Regions from separate parts of the Peribacillus sp. P4_D6 genome, predicted to be linked through region 1. Evidence: riboswitches for the same ligand, from Rfam matches in the RefSeq annotation. Region 1 holds a riboswitch; the other holds the start of a gene.
The links. Region 1 has a riboswitch for thiamine pyrophosphate ahead of thiC (phosphomethylpyrimidine synthase ThiC). Riboswitches for the same ligand answer to the same signal wherever they lie in the genome.
Positions count from the first base shown of each region.

Region 2: linked by a shared signal. The riboswitch ahead of tenA (thiaminase II) and the one ahead of thiC (phosphomethylpyrimidine synthase ThiC) in region 1 are both predicted to bind thiamine pyrophosphate.

Region 1 is NZ_JBFUIQ010000034.1:6,487-10,077, reverse strand. Features, by position in the region: gene AC1DVB_RS12775 (histidine phosphatase family protein) at 1-508, shown strand, start outside; gene AC1DVB_RS12770 (HAD family hydrolase) at 660-1,448, shown strand; TPP riboswitch at 1,565-1,679, shown strand; gene thiC (phosphomethylpyrimidine synthase ThiC) at 1,815-3,591, shown strand, end outside.
Region 2 is NZ_JBFUIQ010000016.1:28,808-32,398, reverse strand. Features, by position in the region: gene thiD (bifunctional hydroxymethylpyrimidine kinase/phosphomethylpyrimidine kinase) at 1-237, opposite strand, end outside; gene thiW (energy coupling factor transporter S component ThiW) at 206-727, opposite strand; gene tenA (thiaminase II) at 743-1,432, opposite strand; TPP riboswitch at 1,530-1,635, opposite strand; SAM riboswitch class I at 1,793-1,897, shown strand; gene AC1DVB_RS07960 (Fur-regulated basic protein FbpA) at 2,073-2,261, shown strand; gene AC1DVB_RS07955 (aspartyl-phosphate phosphatase Spo0E family protein) at 2,514-2,708, shown strand; gene AC1DVB_RS07950 (GNAT family N-acetyltransferase) at 2,777-3,283, opposite strand; gene AC1DVB_RS07945 (DUF459 domain-containing protein) at 3,502-3,591, shown strand, end outside.

The DNA of each region.
Region 1 (3,591 bases):
TGAATTTCCTACTGGGAAATCTGTGACGGCGGATGATATGAAGCAATGGTTTGTGGACTATGATGCAGCGGATATTATTTATGGAACGACTTTATTTGGCGTGGAGGAATGGCAGGAATGTTATTGCAGTGATATGTCGAGAGCCGTCAAGACAGCGGAACACATCTTTCCAGGCACGGTTCATCAGATGGAGGAGCTGCGGGAAATACCTTCTCCCCCTCTGAGAGGAAGGATTAAGCTGCCGTTCATCCTTTGGGCCATCTGGATTCGCTGCTGCTCGGTGATCAACAAGCAGACAAGGGCGGAAATTAAGTTTGCTGAGCAAAGAATCAATAAAGTATTGGATGAAGTCTTTGCAAAGGGGGAAAGGAATGTTCTGATCGTGAGTCATGCCGCCCTCATGGTATATATGAGGAAAGAGCTGATCCGACGGGGGTTCACCGGTCCAAAGTTCAAGATTGCCAGTAATGGAAAATTGTATGTATTTGAAAGCGGAAAAGGGAAATGAATATATGGTTCCCACCGGAAAAGGTAAGCCATTTTGCGAAGAAAGAGACATGCATTTTCCGAATAGTTATTCTTTTTTTATTGGTTGTGGTTTATTATTGTAATAGTGTAATTTTTACGAATTCAATATTGGGGAAAGAGGGGTGGACATTTTGCTGAAGGCAGTTTTTTTTGATTTAGATGATACATTACTATGGGATCAGAAAAGTGTAAAAGAGGCTTTTGTGGCCACATGCGAAGTTGCCAAGGAGAAATATGGTCTGAATGTCGACGAGTTTGAAGAAGCGGTGCGGAAGGAAGCGCGTGATCTTTATTCTTCTTACGATACATATGCATTCACTCAAATGATCGGAATCAACCCATTTGAGGGACTATGGGGGAATTTTCAGGATGATCATGATGAATTCCGGAAGATGGCCGGGATTGTACCGGCTTATCGGAAAGAAGCGTGGACGAGGGGCTTGAAGGCATTAGGGATCGATGACCCGGAATTTGGGCTTGAACTGGCAGAACGTTTCCCGGCCGAAAGACGCAAAAAGCCATTTATCTATGAAGAAACATTCCGTGTTCTGGATGAATTAAAAGGGAAGTACAAATTGCTATTGCTTACGAACGGATCTCCTGAGCTGCAAAATACCAAACTTGAAATAACGCCTGAACTGGTTCCTTATTTCGACCAAATCGTGATTTCAGGCGCATTTGGACGAGGTAAACCGGATGCCTCCATTTTTGAGCATGCTTTGGAAATCATGGAGCTAGATAAGGATGAAGTATTGATGGTCGGCGATAATTTAATGACCGATATCCTTGGAGCATCACGGGTAGGCATAAAGTCGGTTTGGATAAATCGCCATGATAAGGAACGGAATGAAGTGATTCCAACCTACGAAATCACGCATTTAGAGGAGCTTTTCCCTATCCTTGGGAGCCTGGGGAATTAATTGGCGGTCCTCCTCCAAATAACAAATTTTAGATGATTGCAGAGAAAATACTAGGTCTTTTAAATTATTTACAGAATGAAAAGGGTGAGATATAGTTACCCTGTAATCAATTAAATTATTCAGACTAGGGGTGTCCAATAAAAGTTGGGCTGAGAGAGAAGCGCTTAAGCTTCTTAACCCTCAGGACCTGATCTGGTTCATACCAGCGTGGGGAAGTTAGAATCTACTTAACGATGACCTTTCAACTGGTCATTTCTGTAGTCATACTAACGTTAGCCGGGTCTTAAATATGAGACCTGGCTTTTTCGTGCGAAATGGATTGGATTTTGTCCTTTTTAAATGAACTTAAAAAGGAGAAATGAAATCATGAAGAGTAATTCAGTAAATGACATGAACGTTTCAATTATGTCCAGTTTTGCCGGGAGTAAAAAAGTGTATGTTGAGGGATCTAGACCCGATATTAAAGTACCTATGCGTGAAATTGAGCTAAGTCCGACGACAGGGGCATTCGGCGAAGAGGAGAATCCGCCTTTACGTGTATATGATACAAGCGGCTTCTATACGGATTCAGAATATCCGATTGATATTCATAAAGGCCTTGCCCCGATTAGACGCAGCTGGGTTCTGGAACGGGAAGATGTTGAAGAGTATGAAGGGCGTGAAATAAGGCCGGAAGATAACGGATATAGAAAAGTGGAGTCACAATCCAATGCCGAAGTTTTTCCGGGATTGAAAAGAAAACCATTGCGTGCGGTGAAAGGGAAAAACGTAACCCAGCTCCATTATGCCCGCAAAGGGATCATTACTCCAGAAATGGAGTTCATTTCGATCAGGGAAAATGTAGCCCCTGAGTTTGTAAGGGAAGAGGTAGCTAGCGGGCGGGCAATCATTCCGGCAAATATTAACCATCCTGAAAGTGAGCCCATGATCATCGGACGTAATTTTCACGTGAAAATAAATGCAAATATTGGAAATTCAGCTGTCAGTTCATCGATCGAAGCTGAAGTGGAGAAAATGACTTGGGCTACACGATGGGGTGCAGACAACATAATGGATCTTTCCACAGGAAAGAATATTCACACGACGCGGGAATGGATTATCAGGAATTCACCTGTGCCGGTTGGGACGGTTCCGATATATCAAGCATTGGAAAAAGTGAATGGGGTCGCGGAAGATCTAAATTGGGAAGTATTCCGGGATACTTTAATCGAGCAGGCTGAGCAAGGTGTCGATTACTTCACCATACACGCTGGTGTGCTTTTGCGATACATCCCAATGACAGCAAAGCGAGTTACGGGTATTGTTTCCCGGGGAGGCTCCATCATGGCACAATGGTGCTTGGCCCACCACCAAGAAAGCTTTCTCTATACACACTTTGAAGAGATTTGTGAAATCATGAAGACGTATGATGTTTCTTTCTCATTAGGTGACGGTCTCCGTCCGGGATCCATTGCAGATGCAAACGATGAGGCACAATTTGCGGAATTGGAAACACTTGGGGAATTGACGAAGATTGCTTGGAAGCACGATGTTCAAGTCATGGTGGAGGGACCCGGTCACGTACCGATGCATTTGATTAAAGAAAATATGGATAAACAGCTGGAAGTCTGTCAAGAAGCACCATTCTATACCCTGGGACCATTGACGACGGACATAGCTCCTGGATACGACCATATCACTTCTGCGATTGGTGCTGCCATGATTGGATGGTTTGGAACGGCCATGCTTTGCTATGTGACACCGAAAGAGCATTTGGGACTTCCGAATAAAGAGGATGTTCGGGTAGGGGTCATTACTTATAAAATTGCAGCACACGCAGCTGATCTTGCAAAAGGCCATCCGCAGGCAAGAAAACGGGATGATGCCCTTTCGAAGGCTAGATTCGAATTTCGTTGGAGAGATCAGTTCAATCTTTCCCTTGATCCTGAAAGGGCGGTTGAATATCACGATGAAACTCTTCCGGCAGAAGGTGCCAAAACAGCCCATTTCTGTTCAATGTGCGGACCGAAATTCTGCAGTATGAGAATCTCTCAGGACATCCGTGATTTGGCGAAGGAAAAGGGTCTGGGCTTTGAGTCGGTAATCGATGAAGGGCTTAAAGAAAAAGCGAATGAATTTAGGAAAACGGATGGAAAAATCTATC
Region 2 (3,591 bases), on a different contig from region 1:
AAGCATGCCTATTTTTACTGCATCGACAGGAATATCTTCAAAGATAGCTGCAATTTGATCCGATATGATAGCAGTTTCAATGGGCTGTACAGAACGGACTTCCATTGTGTTTTGGGCGGTTACGGCTGTGATGGCAGACATTCCAAATACACCATGTGCAGAAAATGTTTTTAAATCCGCTTGTATTCCAGCACCGCCCCCTGAATCAGAGCCTGCGATCGTTAATGCTGTTTTCATAAAAAAACCCCTTCATATAAGTATTTTTTAGCAATATTTTAAGTAATATGAAAGCTAAAATCGCCCCTGCGAATGAACTGAACATAAAAGCCGGTAAAAAACCAAAAAGAGCAGCTTTTTCTCCCAATAGGAGGGTTGCAAGCGGATAACAGGCCAGGGAACCGAGAAAGCCGGTCCCGATCACTTCCCCTAAACAGGCGAATTTTAAGCTTTGTGTTTTTCGGTAAAGGATGGCGGCCAAAAGTGCACCATACATACTGCCGGGAAAGGCGAAAATTGAACCGGTACCAATCATGTTTCTAATGATGGAAACTAAAAAAGCTTGTGTCACCGCATATGCAGGCCCCAATAGAACCGCCGTCAGGACATTTGCCAGATGTTGAATAGGAAAGATTTTTGCAAATCCTGCAGGGATGAAAATAAATGAACTGGTAAGCGTCGTTAAAGCCGTGATCATGGCAGTCAATGTCAGTTTCTTGATAGGGTTCATCCTCATGTCAACCACCTACAGAGGCCAATCCTGCTCATTTTGAACCATGTCCCAGAATAAATATTCATATCGGGAAGTAACCAAAAAGTGCTTTTCTAATCTAAGAAGTTCCTTTTCAGGCATGCCTTCCGTCAATTCTTCCAACAAAGCGATCAGCCACTTGTGTGCTTCCCCGAATTCAGGAGATGAATAGGACCTTATCCAATCTGCGTAGCGATTGTTTTCCAGTGCTGCTCCATTTTGTTCTTTTAATAGCAAACCGATTTCATAATAATCCCAAGCGCAAGGCAGAAGACAGGCGATCAAGTCTGCCAAAGTCCCATGCTGAGCTGCATTTAGCATGTAACCTGTATAGGCTAGAGTGGTTGGAGTAGGTTCTGTATTTTCCAATTCCTTGGAGCTGATCCCGAATTCGGAAGCATAATGCCGATGAATATCCATTTCCACTTGAAGGGTTTCATTTAAAATGCTCGCAAATTTTGCCATGGTTTCGATGTTATGGGCTTTGATGACACCTAAAGCAAAGAGCTTGGAATAATCCATGAGATAGACATAGTCCTGCTTCAGGTAATAGGCAAATTTCTTTTCAGGAAGTGTGCCGTTTCCAATTGCCTGGACAAAGGGATGTGAATGATTCCTTTTCCAAATCTCTTTTGCCCGTGCATGCAGTCTATCACTGAATGTTTCTAATTTTGTATTCTCCATTGTTCATCCTCCTATAGAATGGCTCCCTTTGCCTTTGTTAAATAAAAAAACCCCGTTCCTGAATACGGAACGGGGTAGATGGATATAGTCTGTAAATGGACGATATCATCCACTTCCCTCCGCCGGTATGAGCCGGTTCAGGTTCAAAGGGTCCGGAACTAATTCCATCTCAGTCTTAAAAAAAGACTCCCCTAGTGGTGTGAATTGTATGTAATTACTGACATCATATCAGAAAGACAAGAAAATGCAACCCGTATTTGAAAGAGGAATCACTTTATGTCCAGGAAAAAAGGGAGAACCAGGTAATTGACTTTTGAAGATTATTAGGATAGAATCATTTCTACATCATTATATATCGAATTCTTATCCAGAGAGGTGGAGGGACTTGGCCCTAAGAAACCTCGGCAGCGGACCCGTTTTGGGAACTGTGCTAAATCCAACAAGCATATGCTTGGAAGATAAGAAGAGCCGTACGGAAACTGTCAGCCTCTTCTTAAATTAGAAGGGGCTTTTATTTTTGGGAAATAACGTTTAGTGACATACTAGAAAAGGTATATATAATTTGGTGAAATCAAATAAGTTGATAAAGTTTAGCTAACTAGAAGCAGGCTCTAGGATGACTAGGAAAGGAGCCATTTACATGGCAGAATTATTTAAGAGGATTGAACAGAGGAAGGCAAAACTCATTGAAGAGCTATTGTCCAATGGAGTATACAAAACCTCTGATGAAAGGCACCTTTATGATGCCCCATTAAAAGTACTTGAAGATGAATATAAGATTGTTATAAATAGACCTAATAACGAGTCACCTTCTGAATGGATGACATAGTAAGTGAAATACAATATTTGGTTTTTTGGATAAGGGATATGATGTAAGCATTCACAGTCTACACTAGTGGATGCTTTTTTTGCGTTTATTAGAAAACGACACAAATTATACATAATTAAATAACAAAATAGGTGTTTTGTCACATTTGACCTATAAAATAACACATTTAATTTCTGAGAAATAGTTGATTTTAACTAGTAGTTTCATTATGATGAAAGTGTAAAAATATTGAATAAATGGGAGGTGACTATAATGCCTTGCCGTAAGGTAACTATAGAAAAAGTAGAAGAGAAGAGACAGGAAATGATAAAGTTGGGAGCGATTTACGGCTTAACAAGTCTGCTGACTGTTCAAGCCAGTCAAGAATTGGATACGCTATTGAATGCGTTAGCAAGTAAAAGAGATTCTGAATATTTTTCCCTTCAAGAAGCATATAGGTATTTTTAAATTAGCAATTCGACCTGTATTAATCTAAAAAAGCTACTGCTCAAGGCAATAGCTCTAAAGAATTATATTTAAATATCGACACGTTTACCTAGAATGATCAAATCCCGCTCAATGCCATCCATCTCGGCAACTTGAGGTAAATGTGCCCATTCTTCAAACCCGAATTTAGAAAAAAGCTTAAGGCTTGGTGTATTATGGGCGAAAATGAAACCCAATAAAGTCTTAACACCTAATTTTGGACTCAATTCAATTGCCTTTCGAATCGAAATTTGTCCAATTCCTTTTCCCCGGAAATAATCATCAATGTAAATGCTGATTTCGGCAGTGGAATTATATGCCGGTCGGCCATAAAAGGATTGAAAGCTCATCCATCCAGCGGTTTTCCCTTCTATAGTAATGATATATAGCGGTCTACTTTCTGAATGATGTTCCTCAAACCATTTAACCCTCGATTGGACGGATACAGGTTCCGTATCTGCCGTGACCATCCTTGAAGCAATTGTCGAATTATATATTTCAACAATTCTGGGTAGATCAGATAGTTCTGCCTCTCTAAACTCTATGTGTTCTTCCATGATTTAAACTCCTAACTATCATTTATTCAATCTCCAGAATGAAGGGTAATCCCGTTTTTGGTTTTAGGGACGTTGAATGAAACCCAATCCATTGAAAGTTTTATATTATCATACACTTTTTATTCTTTATCTGACAATTCTTTTTTATGTTAGTACTGCAGATTTTTTGGGTATGAAAAAGATTAAATACTTCTAGTAAAAAACAAGAGGAGAACCAAATGAAAAAATTGGCAGGTATATTGATTATCGTACTGTTTATATGTTTTGCTGCATATGAATTTCAGGCCTCGGAGTCGGAAGACGTGCAA